One region of the Shewanella sp. SP2S2-6 genome, then DNA from elsewhere that is predicted to be linked to it. Evidence: predicted binding sites of a transcription regulator. Region 1 holds the regulator's gene; the other holds the start of a gene.

Evidence for each region. Region 1 encodes ArgR, which controls arginine synthesis, uptake and breakdown. Its sites were predicted from a motif close to ANTGAATANNTATTCANT; they were not measured.
Region 2: the regulator ArgR is predicted to act here: its motif matches at 1,698-1,715, upstream of argA (amino-acid N-acetyltransferase).

The regions. Positions count from the first base shown of each region.
Region 1 covers NZ_JAUOEQ010000005.1:172,710-179,942, reverse strand. The annotation lists gene Q4Q57_RS06310 (cell division protein ZapA) at 230-532, shown strand; RNA gene ssrS (6S RNA) at 650-830, shown strand; gene Q4Q57_RS06300 (5-formyltetrahydrofolate cyclo-ligase) at 839-1,546, shown strand; gene folM (dihydromonapterin reductase) at 1,578-2,324, opposite strand; gene Q4Q57_RS06290 (DUF393 domain-containing protein) at 2,596-2,994, shown strand; gene mdh (malate dehydrogenase) at 3,090-4,025, opposite strand; gene argR (transcriptional regulator ArgR) at 4,320-4,790, shown strand; gene Q4Q57_RS06275 (NAD(P)-dependent oxidoreductase) at 4,931-5,563, opposite strand; gene Q4Q57_RS06270 (LysR family transcriptional regulator) at 5,670-6,572, shown strand; gene Q4Q57_RS06265 (Dyp-type peroxidase) at 6,644-7,233, opposite strand, start outside.
Region 2 covers NZ_JAUOEQ010000007.1:147,493-154,725, forward strand. The annotation lists gene coaBC (bifunctional phosphopantothenoylcysteine decarboxylase/phosphopantothenate--cysteine ligase CoaBC) at 1-133, opposite strand, end outside; gene radC (RadC family protein) at 256-933, shown strand; gene rpmB (50S ribosomal protein L28) at 1,055-1,291, shown strand; gene rpmG (50S ribosomal protein L33) at 1,298-1,471, shown strand; gene argA (amino-acid N-acetyltransferase) at 1,795-3,114, shown strand; gene Q4Q57_RS07970 (PH domain-containing protein) at 3,234-3,767, shown strand; gene rarD (EamA family transporter RarD) at 3,790-4,674, opposite strand; gene Q4Q57_RS07980 (thioesterase family protein) at 4,876-5,340, opposite strand; gene recQ (DNA helicase RecQ) at 5,668-7,233, shown strand, end outside.

The DNA.
Region 1 (7,233 bases):
TCCCAATAAGATTTTTCCAGCAGCAATGCTAGCAGAGATAAAGACTTGAACCAATACTGAATCCCAATAATGGCGAAATCGGCCACACCCTGATAAAAAATTATCCAACTGCTCACACAAACAGCAAACAAAGCCGTCAAAGACCAATCCAATTGCGGCTTACCTTGCACTTTTAATATCAGCCCTATATAGTCCGCCCTAAGAGGCTAACGAAAGGATCACCCGCGACATGAGTAACAGTGCTGTTGAAATTACCCTACTTGGGCGCACCTACTCTATCGCTTGCCCGAAAGGTCAAGAGGATGCCTTACGTACGGTAGCATTGGGAGTTGAACAACAACTCACAGCGTTAAAAACCCGAACCAATAGCCTAAGCCGCGAAGAAATTGCCATTATGGCGGCGCTGAATATTGGACACGAGTTGTTCCAAGAAAAGCAAAAAAATAAGCATTACATGCAACAGATGGACGACAGGATCAGCTTGCTGCAGTCGACCCTCGAAAATGCCTTAGTTGAGCGTTCAACTAAATAGATTTAAACTGTGCGCCTTGGTGATTTAACACCATTTGAGTTAAACCGACTGACGCACAGTGAATGGCTAAACTGGCTTATCAACATAAACCAATGTTTTAGCGATTCAATACCGTTTTGCTCCCTGGGATGCATGCCAACTGGTAATGTCCCTGTGCCGATAATTTTTATCTCAGGGTGAATGCTTTACTGACATTGTGCATGCTCGGCTTGTACCGAGAAGCCTTAGGAGGTAATCATTTACCCGCCTTGAACCTACGGTTCAAGGGCTACACCGGTAGCGGCATTCTGGGGAGCATCTTAATTTATGTCTATATCCTCCAAACTTTCTCATTTGAACACCCAAAGCGACACGGCGCACCTTGCCGTAGAGGTTGCTGCTGTTGGTGAAATGACTGATGTCGCCAGCCATGCGGCAAATATCGCCATTCATACGCAAGAAAGCCGCAATCAGTTACGCAAAAGCATTCGCACCGCCCGCAAATCCCTTTCAAAAACCGAGCAAACCCAAGCAAGCTTAAGTGCCTGCCAACGAATGCTCGATGCATTGCAGGCCCAAAATGCGCAACATGTGGCGCTTTATCTCACCCACGATGGCGAACTCGCCACGCCGCCGCTGATCGCTGCGCTGTGGCAATTGGGTATTCACACCTATCTGCCAAGGTTGCATCCCTTCAATGCTGGGCAACTGTTATTCCTGCATTACAGTGCTGACACACCTATGCAAGCGAATCAATTCGGTATCTTAGAACCTAAGTTAGATGTGCGTGCCATTATCCCAGTAACTGAGCTAGATGTGGTTATCACGCCCTTGGTGGCGTTTGATTTAATGGGGAATCGCATGGGCATGGGCGGCGGTTATTACGATAGGACGCTGGCAAACTGGCAGCTTAAAGGTAAACCTTTGCCTATGGGTTACGCCCACGACTGCCAGCAAGTGGTGAGTTTACCCTGCGAGCATTGGGATGTGCCTTTGCCATTCATCATCACCCCAAGTCGCGTACTGACGTTTTAAGCCATTAGCTGTTGCTCGAAAAATCAAATAACTATTTTAACTGGCGACCGCCGTCGACATTATGGCAACGACCTGTGACGTAGCGGCTATTAAGCAGGTAGTCCACGAGTTCGATAATCTCCTCATTTCCCGCCTCTTTCGGCAACAGCGCTTTGGCTAAGGTTTTTTGCTGATAGGCAGCGTCATCACCCACATTAAATAGGATCATCGCCGGCGCAATCGAATTCACTTTCACCTCGGGCGCAAATTTGGCGGCAAAGGATAACGTCAAATTGTGCAGCGCGGCTTTACTGGCGGCGTAAGCTATGTGCTTCTGACTGCCCTTCTCTGCCACGTAGTCGGTAATATGAATCACATCACTGCCGCCGATTTCATCGCCAGCAGCGGCACGTAGCTGCGCCTCTAAGGCCAAGTTCAACTGATAGGGCACGCTCACATGCACTTGCATCATCCGCTGCAGCACTTGGCTCGGTGCAAAAGTGGTACTCTTTAAAGGCTCATTCTTTGTAAGAACAGGATCAGGCAGCCAGTCCGAAGCATTGTGAATAATGGCGCGAATTTGCGGCAATTTAGCTAACTCATCAATTAAGGATTGCACTTGGGCATCGTCATAAAAATCGCAGGGATACAGAGTCGCACCTAAAGCGTTCAGCTCATCAATGCTATCGTAATGGCTGCGATAAGTACCAATCACCTGCTGACCTTGGGCTAGAAAATGTTTGGCTAAGGCGTAACCTATGCGTTTACCCACGCCTGTGATTATGATGGGAGATGTCATACCTATCCTTTTGATTCGTCATTGCTCAGGCTTTACCTTGTTCACTTAAAGGTAAGCTGATGAATAACCAAGATGTTACTGTACTCATTTGAATTTAACCTAACAAAAAGCCAAATGAGGCGCGGATTCAATTTAAAATCAGCGTTGATTTAAAATCAGCTGCGATCTAAAACCCTTTATTCTGCGTATAGGCTAGAAGAAAACCAAGCTTAAGTGCGCAAGCCAAGAGCTTAGAGTAAGTATTGTGATCAAGTCATCAGAGGTGGACCCGATGGAACTGCGGATTTTTTATGATGGTAACTGTCCATTATGTAGCGCCGAAATGCGTCAACTGAAAGCACGCGATCCCAACAACTTGATTGCGCTTGAGGATTTAAATGCACCCGACTTTAGTGAACGTTTCAGCCATATCGATAAAGACTACGCCAATACTATTCTTCACGGTGAAACCGCAACGGGCGAAGTGTTACTCGGGTTAGATGTCACCTGTAAAGCGTGGGCACTGACAGGCACACGTGCTTGGATCCAACTGTTACGCCTGCCCGTGATAAAAACTGTCGCCGATTGGACTTACCTGCGCTTTGCTAAACACAGATACCGCATCTCCTATTTACTGACGGGCAAAGCCCGCTGCGACGATAACTGCCAAATTCCCACCAAACGCCGCTGAATGAGCTTTAGAAAGTGTAAAACGCAGGCATAAAAAAACGGAGCTCAATGGCTCCGTTTTTAATTCGTCATAATCTAAAAAGATTATCCGAAAGATTATTTAACGAAATCAACGCCTAGTTTGATATCGCCTTTCAGCGTATCTAACATAGAATCACGAGCGTTAGCTTCGAATGCACTCACTTCACCGTAAGGCAGTACTTTTTCAATACCGTTTTTGCCTAACAGCACAGGTTGTGCGAAGAACTCTGCGTGCTCGCTGCCGCCGTCAACATAGGCGCATTCAACGATGTTAGCTTCGCCTTGCAGACCACGAACCAAAGACAGACCGAAACGGCAAGCAGCTTGACCCATAGACAGAGTCGCGCTACCGCCACCGGCTTTAGCTTCAACCACTTCTGTACCCGCGTTTTGGATGCGAGTAGTCAGACTTGCCACTTCTTCATCAGTGAAAGTCGCGCCTTCAACTTGAGACAGTAATGGCAGAATGGTCACGCCGCTGTGGCCGCCGATCACATTGACTTTAACGTCAGCAACGTTCAGGCCTTTTAATTCGGCGATGAAGGTTTCAGAACGGATCACGTCTAATGTCGTGATACCGAACAGACGGTTCTTATCGTAAACACCCGCTTTCTTCATCACTTCTGCAGCGATAGCGACAGTAGTGTTGACTGGGTTAGTGATAATGCCAACCAAAGCCGTAGGGCAAGTTGCCGCTACTTTTTCGATCAGGTTGCGAACGATACCAGCATTGATATTGAACAGATCTGAACGATCCATACCAGGCTTACGCGCAACACCAGCAGAAATTAGAACAACGTCAGCACCCACTAGGGCAGGCGTTGGATCTTCACCAGCAAAACCTTTGATTTCAACAGCAGTCGGGATGTGGCTCAAGTCAACCGCAACACCCGGAGTAACCGGTGCGATATCATATAGAGACAAATGTGAACCCGCAGGCAGTTGAGTTTTTAACAGTAGGGCAAGAGCCTGGCCGATACCACCAGCAGCACCAAGTACAGCAACTTTCATAGTTATCTCCGTTATTTCTCGGATATGTGTGACATGGATCTAATTTACGTTGGCGTCACATTACTGGAATGTCACAACAATTTCAATTATCCCTTAGTCGTGGGACAAAAGAATTCCGGAATAAGTTAGAAGCAATGTAGAACAATTACTCAAATTGGTATTTTTACGCCCCCAGCAAACGCTTAACCACAGGGGGTTAGTGAATTTTTATTCAACCAATCTGGTTATTTGTTGACAATTTTTCTAAAAATATTCAAAATGGGCCTGTTTTTTTGAATAACGAATAATAATATTATGCAAACGACCAAGAATCAGGATGACCTTGTTAGAATTTTTAAGTCGATTTTAAAAGAAGAGCGCTTTGGCTCTCAAAGTGAAATCGTCACCGCCTTGCAAGCTGAAGGCTTTGGTAATATTAACCAATCAAAAGTATCACGCATGCTCAGCAAGTTCGGCGCAGTGCGGACTCGCAACGCTAAGCAAGAGATGGTGTATTGCTTACCGGCCGAATTAGGCGTACCCACCGCGGGTAGCCCGCTGAAGAATTTGGTACTCGACGTCGATCATAACCAAGCAATGATTGTCGTGCGAACTAGCCCAGGTGCTGCGCAGCTGATTGCCCGTTTATTGGATTCTATCGGTAAACCAGAAGGCATTTTGGGCACAATTGCCGGTGATGACACTATCTTTATTTGTCCATCGAGCATCCAAGATATCGCCGATACCTTAGAAACCATCAAATCTTTATTCAATTACGCAGAATAAAAAAACAGGTCAGCTTGCTGACCTGTTCTATTTCATCCGTACGCATTTCTGTCCAATCTTGCGCTGATTATTTGGCCATTGTCCCGATTACGTTACACATTTAAGCCAATCTCTCGCGCACTGATGTTTATACGCTAAGGTCAGTAAGCCACACTGATGCGCTGATTTGCGTGAGTGCCCTGTTCGGCCTCATCTAACATGGCTTTAGCGTAATCCGTAACAGAAATGCGGCTGCGACCATTGGCATCGGTAAAGAAGCTGTCGCCACCAAGACGATATGGACCTTCACTCTCGCCAGGATAAATCTCAGCGGCTGGGCTCACAAAGGTCCAATTGATTGCAGTTTTCGCCGCACGGAATACCTGCAAAGCTTCACCCTGAGCTAACGCCTCATCTTTATATGCAGCGGGGAAATCGGGGCTAGAAACCAGAGTCACGCCCGGTGCCACTTCTAAGCTCCCTGCACCACCAACCCACAATAAACGTGGCACCTTAGCATTAGGCAGCACATTCAGTAAATGCTGAACTGTACTCGCCACTAGGCCATGATTTTGTTGTGCGCGGCCACCAACAGAGGCAATGACAACATCTACGCCAGCAAAGGTTTGCGCAACTAATGGCTGCTCTAAATCCACAGCATGCACAGCCACATCAGTAGCGGATAACTTACTCGGATCACGCACTAGCGCTGTTACTTGGTGCCCACGGCTCAATGCTTCTTTTAAAATTGCACCACCAATCCAACCTGTTGCACCTAAAATTGCGATTTTCATTTCGTTAACTCTCTCTGATGATTTACATTGAAGCCAGTTTACTTGCAGTGTTTCCCGTGATAAACATCAATAAATGAGCATGATTGTTTCAGTTTGAGGTACTAATGTGGATAAAATTGCCGCAATACGCAGTTTCGTCGAAGTGGCAAACTGTGGCAGCTTTACCAAAGCTGCCGAGCATTTAGACCTCAGCCGCCTACAGGTGTCCCGCCATATTCAAGAAGTAGAGCAGTGGTTGAGTTTACGCTTACTACACCGTACCACCCGCAGCGTCAGCCTGACCTTGCAAGGCGAAGAAGCGCTGCAATTTTGCCAGCGGATCTTAAGTGAAGTAGCCGCCATGGAAAGCCGTGCCCACAGCCATAACAGTGAACTGGTGGGCAGTATTCGTATCGCCACACCGATTGGCCTTGGACAGCACAGTCTGTTTGATGTCGTCGACCGCTTTATTAAAATTCACCCTAAGGTCAGCATTCAGCTGGTGATGTCAGACAGTTTTGCCCAATTGGTGGATGAGCGAGTCGATGTGGCGCTGCGCTACACCGAGCAGCCCGATGAGAATTTGATTGCCCGCCGTTTAATGACCATAGATGCCGTGATCTGCGCTGCGCCGAGTTACCTTGATAGCAACACACCACTTGTCGAGCCCATAGATCTACTGGCTCACAACTGCCTGATACACTCGGCGCAACAAAATTGGCCTTTCCTGAAAGAGCTGCAAGCCGAGCATGTAAAAGTCACCGGCAATCTTAAAGCTAACGACATGGGCGTATTGGTCAGTGCGGCGCTGCGAGGACATGGCATAGTGCGCTTGCCCTGCGACTTAGCTAATCAATACCTTGCCAGCGGCCAGCTCAAAGAAGTGTTACCCGACTTTACGACGCCAGGTCAAACCCTGTGGGCTGTGTACTTGTCCCGCAGTTATCAGCAAAATCTGGTGCGCGCCTTTATCGATTTCACTGCCCAGCAATGGCAACTCGATATCAAAAAATGGCTCCCTGCGCATTAGCATAAAAAACGCACTTAGCCGTTAGCGTAAGTGCGTTTAATTGATGCTGAATCTGCGCAGATATCGAAAGCTTATTCGTCGAATTGCAGCATAAAATCCAATGCGGGGGCAAAGAAGGATGAGCCTGTCATCGCCTTAGTAAAATGCATCAAATGATCATGGTTACCTTCGCCATCACCAAACATCATGCTATGCAGCATCTTTTCAAAATGCTCCGGCGTACGGCAGTTAGAGATAAACATCAATCCCTGCTCCTTCAGCGAACCATAAGGCATGCTCTGGCGCAGGATTTCCATCGACTGACCGTTCTCATCTTTAAGATTCACCCGCTTGATATGGCTAGTCAGTGGCTTATCTTCTGACTCATACTCGATATTATCTTGCTTAGTTCGGCCGATAATATCTTCTTGTTTTTTAACCGGTAATCTATGCCATTTACTCAGGTTATGGGCATACTTTTGCACGTGAATATAGCTGCCGCCCCTAAACTCAGGATCTTCATCGCCAACCAGAGCGACTTCCTGACGGTGACGCCCCTTAGGGTTTTCGGTGCCATCGACAAAGCCGGTTAAATCGCGGCTATCCATAAATCGAAAGCCACGTTCTTCATCGACTAGTTCCACTAAGTCTTCAAACATTTGGCTGATTTCATTAGCGACTA
Region 2 (7,233 bases), on a different contig from region 1:
TTTGGCTCATCACCACGCGCACATCAAAGCCACGCTCTTTTAAGCGACGGACTAAATCAGCACTTTTATAGGCCGCAATACCGCCACCAATGCCCAGCAGGACGTTTTTATTTGTCAGACTCACAGACATCATCCGAGATAGAAATAATGCCGCCAACAATATCACAAAGCGGTGAATTTTAGTGACTCTCCCAGTTCAAAAAATCTCGTCCATACTCAGTAAAGTGAAAATATGTGAGATGACAGGGAGGTCGCATGGGCATTAAAGATTGGCCTGAGGGGGAAGGTCCCAGAGATAAACTGTTACAAAAAGGGGCGGGGCAACTGTCGGATGCGGAGTTATTGGCGGTATTACTGCGGAACGGTTTGGCGGGATTAAACGCGGTTGATCTTGCAAGGTCTCTTATTAGCGAGTTTGGTGGCCTCAGAAACCTGCTTTGTGCTCCTCGAAATCAGGTATGTCGACTTCCGGGCGTAGGACCTGTAAAATACGCCCAGCTTCAAGCTGCGGCCGAATTAGCGCGGCGTGTAGCGCAGGAAAATCTGCAAAGAGGTCAAGTTTTAACAAATCCCGATTTAACTCGGGACTATTTAATGCGACAATTGGCCGATCGCTCCTATGAAGTGTTCGCAGTTTTACTGCTGGATAGCCAGCATAGAGTGATTCAATTTGTCGAATTATTCCGCGGTACAATAGACTCAGCCTCAGTGTACCCACGTGAAGTGGTGAGCTTAGTGCTGGAGAAAAAGGCCGCAGCAGTTATAGTTTGTCATAATCATCCGTCTGGTATTGCCGAGCCCAGTCAGGCTGACCGACGAATAACTGAGCGATTAAAAAATGCGTTAGCAACCATAGACGTATCCTTATTGGACCATATGGTTGTAGGTGATCGAGAGATAGTTTCTTTTGCAGAACGAGGCTGGATTAATTAATCTAACACTTGATCTTCACTCTGTGATCGTGTATAAAATGCGCCCTCTTTGTGCCTCGGGCGACGGCCATACGAGGCACATTAATGCTCGAGCGTTAAAATTGTTTTTGGAGAAGATTGACATGTCAAGAGTATGCCAAGTTACTGGCAAGAAGCCGATGGTTGGTAACAACCGTTCGCACGCAAAAAACGCGACCCGTCGTCGTTTTTTACCTAACCTACAAAACCACCGTTTTTGGTTAGAAGAAGAAAAGCGTTTCGTACAGTTACGTGTATCTACTAAAGGTATTCGTCTGATCGACAAAAAAGGTATCGAAGTTGTTGTTGCTGAACTTCGTGCTCGTGGCGAGAAGGTATAATAGATCATGGCTAAAGCTAAAGGTAATCGTGAGAAGATCAAATTAGTTTCTACAGCTAAAACTGGTCACTTCTACACAACTGAAAAAAACAAGCGTAACATGCCTGAAAAAATGGAAATCAAAAAATTTGATCCAGTTATTCGTCAGCACGTTATCTACAAAGAAGCAAAAATCAAGTAATCCTTGGTTAGTGTTTCGAGAAAAGCCCCTTATTTAAGGGGCTTTTTTTTGCGCTTTTTTTAGTAGTTAGTCATCAAGTTGAGATAATTGCCTCGCAAACTTAAGCCGCTGAATCATCCCCTGTGAAGTTAAAAAAGTGTGAACACTTGCTGAAAATATAAAATAGTGCGGTTCTAAGCACTTTAAATCATTAAAACTGCACTTTAGTGAGAATAAATTCTTTATATGTGAATTAAAATGCAATACCATACGCGAAAGTTAGCGATTCATTCCTGGCATGTCATCGTGACGCTGCCAGCTCAAAAATGAGGTGTAAATAACGCGTGCGTACCACTGAACTGGTTGATGGATTTCGTCACTCTGCCCCCTATGTTAATGCTCACAGAGGTAAAACTTTTGTGGTCATGCTGGGTGGTGAAGCTTTGGCTCAGAATCACTTCCGCGCCATCTTAAATGATGTCGCCCTGCTGCACAGTTTAGGGATTAAAGTGGTGTTGGTGTATGGCGCTAGGCCGCAGATTGATGCTGCATTAGCAGTCAACGGTATCGAACCTGCCTACCACGAAGGCGTGCGTATTACGGATGAAGACTCGCTCAAAGTGATCAAGCAAGTTGCGGGTGCACTGCAATTTGATATCACAGCGCGTTTATCCATGAGTTTAAGCAATACGCCGATGCAAGGTGCGCAAATTAACTTAGTGAGCGGCAACTTTGTGATTGCCCAGCCATTAGGCGTGGATAATGGCATCGATTTTTGCTTAAGCGGCAGAGTGCGTCGTATCGATGTGCAAGGCTTAAAACGTCAGTTAGATAATCACTGCATCGTGTTGATGGGGCCGATTGCGGCTTCTGTGACCGGTGAAAGCTTTAATTTAACCGCCGAGGAAATCGCGACCCAAGTGGCGATAAAGCTCAAAGCCGACAAGATGATCGGTTTTAGCTCACAGAACGGTATTCTCGATCGCAATGGCGACGTGATTGCCGAATTGATGCCAAACGATGCGCAAAACATCATGAGCAAGCTGGCCGAGCAAGGTTCTGCCTGCGTTGGCACTATGGCTTTTTTGAAAGCCAGTATCGATGCTTGCCGCAATGGCGTACCGCGTTGTCACTTAGTCAGCTACCTCGAAGATGGCGCCTTGTTGCAGGAACTATTTTCTCGCGAAGGGATAGGTACGCAAATCGTGACTGAGAGTGCCGAGCGTTTACGCTGTGCGTCGATCGCAGATATTGGCGGTGTACTGAACCTTATTCGTCCATTGGAGGAACAAGGCATTCTGGTGCGTCGTAGCCGTGAGCAGCTCGAGATCGAAATCGAACAGTTCATGTTGATTGAACGCGATGGTTTAGTGATTGGTTGCGCTGCACTCTATCCTTTTGAAGAGGACAATGCGGGCGAGTTTGCCTGTTTGGTGGTGCATCCCGATTATCGCGATGCCGACAGAGGCAGTTTGCTGCTAAAGAACATAATCAATCAGGCCAGAAACCGCGGCTATTCACGCTTGTTTGCGCTGACAACTCGCAGTATCCACTGGTTCCTAGAGCATGGTTTTGTAATTGAAGATGTTGAAGCGCTGCCACAGAAGAAAAAGCAGTTGTATAACTATCAACGTCGTTCAAAAATTCTCGCGCTCGATCTCTAAGCCGTTCTAACTCAATCTAATCAATGCCAGCCTAGTACTCGTATTAGCGCTGGCATTTCTATTGACATAATATGTCTTTGTTGGCAGATTAAGGCTTCACTGCACGGGAGATGCTGCCAATGAGTCCTCAATACTTCGAACTCGCCCCTTTCACCCAGACCTCTATCTTCAGTTTTATCGTCTTATTGCTCGGTTTAGCGGGTATCTTGCTGATGTTATGGCTAAAAAATATGCCTAAGATAGCGAAGTCGGCGAGTTTAGGCATATTGCTGGTGATGATGGGCGGATTTTCATGGGTTTTTTATCAATCCAATAGTGCCGAATTAGTGTTAACCGATACTGAGCTCACAGTGGATGTGCCCTTCTATAAAGTGCAGTTATCCCGCGTAGATTTATTGCCCGCCGAGGCGCGGATAGTCGATTTGCAGCAAGAGGCTGATTTAACGCCGAGCTTTAAAACCAACGGCATAGGCATGCCAGGGTTTCAATTAGGCTGGTTTAATTTGCAGGGAAAAGGTAGAGCATTTCTGGCGATAACAGATAAATCGCAGTTAGTGTTAGTGCCAACGACTAAAGGCTACAGTTTATTACTGACAGTGCCGCAAGGAAGTGAATTTTTAGCACAGTTACAGAAGTCATCATCACTTCTGTAACTGTGTATCGGCGTGATAATAATCACGCCGCTTTGCGTTTATAGGCCATGTCTAAGGTAAAGACTAACAGGGCACTCCAGATAAAACCGAAGGTCACGCCTTTTTCTGCATCGAAGGGCTCATTAAACAGACTCACTGCTAGGATGAACATGATACTTGGGCCGATATATTGGAAAAATCCAAGCATAGACAATGGGATCCGTACCGCCGCCCCTGCAAAACAGAGTAAAGGAATCGTGGTCACTATTCCTGCTGCCATTAACATCAGATTCAGTTGCCAATCGTTTGTCAGCATGCTTGCTGTCGCTGTGTCTAAGGTCGCGACTAGGTAAATTAGCGCGACCGGTAATAACACTGCGGTTTCGACCAATAAACCGGCCTTAGCATCCACATTGACCTTTTTTCGCAGCAGTGCATAGAAACCAAAGGTGCCCGCGAGTGCCAGTGAGACAATTGGAATAGAGCCAAAAGAGATTAATTGGATCAACACACCAGCACTGGCGAGTGCGACCGCAAACCATTGCAGCTTACGTAACCTTTCGCCTAGAAATAACATACCAAGCAAGACGTTGAGCAGAGGGTTAATAAAGTAACCTAGGCTGGCATCGAGCATGTGATCGTTATTCACCGCCCAGATAAATAGCAGCCAGTTTCCCGCGATCAGTATGGAAGTAATGGTGAGAACCATCAGCTGTTTAGGTTGTTTAAACAGTAAGCGTAAGCGTGAGAACCCGCCGATAAACTGCATGATGATCAGCATAAACACGAATGACCAAATCACCCGATGGAGCAAAATTTCGGTGGCAGAGACATGGTTGAGTAATTTGAAATATAAAGGCGCAAAACCCCACATACAGTAAGCACTGACGGCGAGTAGGATCCCTTTGCGGTATTCAAGATCTTGCATGAGACATCTTCGAAGGACAACAAGACGGCGATTGTAGGTGTGTCTGACCGCTGACTCAAGGGCATCGCCGCGTTCTTTTGGTTACAGAATATCTCGATAAGAGATTGAATGGCCGATCAACGCCAGTAAACATCTTACTAATCAAGATGTTTACTGGCGTTGAACTTTAAGACGGTAAATGAGTTATCTGCGGTGAAGCGGCTAGCCCACCATATAAGTGCCTGTCCCAAAAGCGATATGCGTGCCTTGTTCATTATGCAGTTCCATGCGGCATACAGACACTCGATTGCCCGCACGAATGACACTACCCGTGCCAGTAAAGATTTGGCCACGGCCTGGTCTAAGATAATCAATGCGCATATCAATCGTCCCTAGGGTTTGCAGGCGTTGCTGCAGCTCTTCGACCGTCCAATCATCACGACTGGCGACCAGTCCTGCAAAGGCCGTGAGTCCGCCAACCACATCGAGTACCGTTGCTGTCACACCGCCGTGGAGGATTTGTTGGTGAATGTTGCCAATCAGCTCAGGCTTCATGTTAATCACCACTTCGACGCCATCAATGTCGTAACGTTTGATATCAAGTCCGAGTAGATTATGAAAAGGAACATGTTGATCAAATACTGCTGCGACTCTTCTCAAAGCTTCGGCTTGGATTGGGCTGGTCATTTTTGGGTCCTTGTCACTGAGTGACTGCATTAGGCGTAATTGGATTTGTTATCAACACTGAGATAAACAAAGTGCGGCTTAGAGCAATTAATCTACAGTGAAGCTCACCGCGAATGCAACTCTGTCGCTGAAATGACGACACAGTTTCGGCAGTTTTTAAAGTATTTTACCCCGCGTTCGTTATTTTTGGCTTAGCCCACTAGGGTTAAAATAGCTGCAATTGTGGTGAATTGCCTCGTCTAAAGCACTTTAAATTACCGTTGAATCCTGCATTTTGAACTAGTTTGGGTATAGAATAGGCCCCCTCACTTTTGACATAGAAGATCCATGGAAAAGCTCGTACTCGACACGCATGATGATCCGCTCTCGCAACGCCTAGCACAGGTGTTTGGTTACCGTGACTTTAGGGACGGTCAGCGGGAGGTGATAGAACGTGTTTGCGGCGGGCAAGATTGCTTAGTGATTATGCCAACGGGCGGCGGTAAGAGTTTGTGTTATCAGCTGCCCGCTTTGATGATGAATGGCATCACTATTGTCGTTTCCCCATTGATTTCTTTGATGAAAGATCAAGTCGATAGCTTATTGCAAACCGGTGTTGCAGCGGCTTATCTCAATTCTTCTTTGCCGCGAGAGCAGAGTGCCGAAGTATTAAGGCAGCTGCGCCACGGTGAGTTAAAACTGCTTTATGTGTCACCAGAGCGCTTATTAACCGCAGATTTTATTGAGCGAATGCAGTCGCTCCAGCTGGCGATGTTTGCCATCGACGAGGCGCATTGCATTAGCCAGTGGGGTCATGACTTTCGCCCTGAATATGCAGCGCTTGGCCAGCTAAAACAACTCTTCCCCTACGTGCCTATGATGGCACTGACGGCAACGGCGGATCAGGCGACTCGGCAGAGTATTTGCGAGCGACTCGGGATTGACCCGTTCCGTCTGCTTTCGAGTTTTGACAGGCCTAATATTCGCTACACAGTGGCGGAAAAGCTCAATGCTGCGAATCAGTTACGGCATTTTCTAACCCAGCAAAATGGCACCAACGGGATTATTTACTGTAGTAGTCGTCGCCGTGTCGACGAGGTTGCCGATCGTTTATGTCTGCAAGGCTTTAATGCCAAGGCCTATCATGCGGGAATGACGCAGGAAGACCGTGGTGCAGTACAGGACAGTTTTCTTAAAGATCAAATCGATATCGTGGTCGCCACTGTGGCTTTCGGTATGGGAATTAACAAGTCGAATGTGCGTTTTGTGGTGCATTACGATATCCCGAAAAGTATCGAAGCCTATTATCAGGAAACGGGCCGAGCGGGCCGTGATGGGCTTGATGCAGAAGCTTTTATGTTGTTCGATCCCGCCGATATTGGTCGGGTCAGACATTTGATTGAGCAGTCCGAGCCTGGGCCGCAGCAACAGGTCGAATTCCATAAACTCAATACTATGGCGGCGTTTGCCGAGGCGCAAACCTGCCGTCGCCAAGTGCTATTGCATTACTTTGATGAGAGCGCACTAGAGCCCTGTGGTAACTGCGATATTTGCCTCGATCCGCCTAAGCGTTATAACGGCACCGAAGATGCACAAAAGGTGTTGTCATGTATTTTTCGTTTAGGACAACGTTTTGGTATCAATCACTTAATTGAAGTGTTGCGCGGCTCGAAAGGCGCCCCGATAGTTGACCGAGGGCATGATAAACTTACGACTTGGGGAATTGGTAAAGATAAGAGTCATGAGTATTGGTTGAGCGTGATCCGTCAATTGATCCATTTGGGACTGGCGAGCCAAGATGTGACTCGCGGTTCATCTATTACCTTAAACCCATCGGCACGACCTGTACTCAAAGGGGAGGTGGCGTTAATGCTCGCCGAACCGCGCATTCAGTTAACGACCACAAAACGCAAG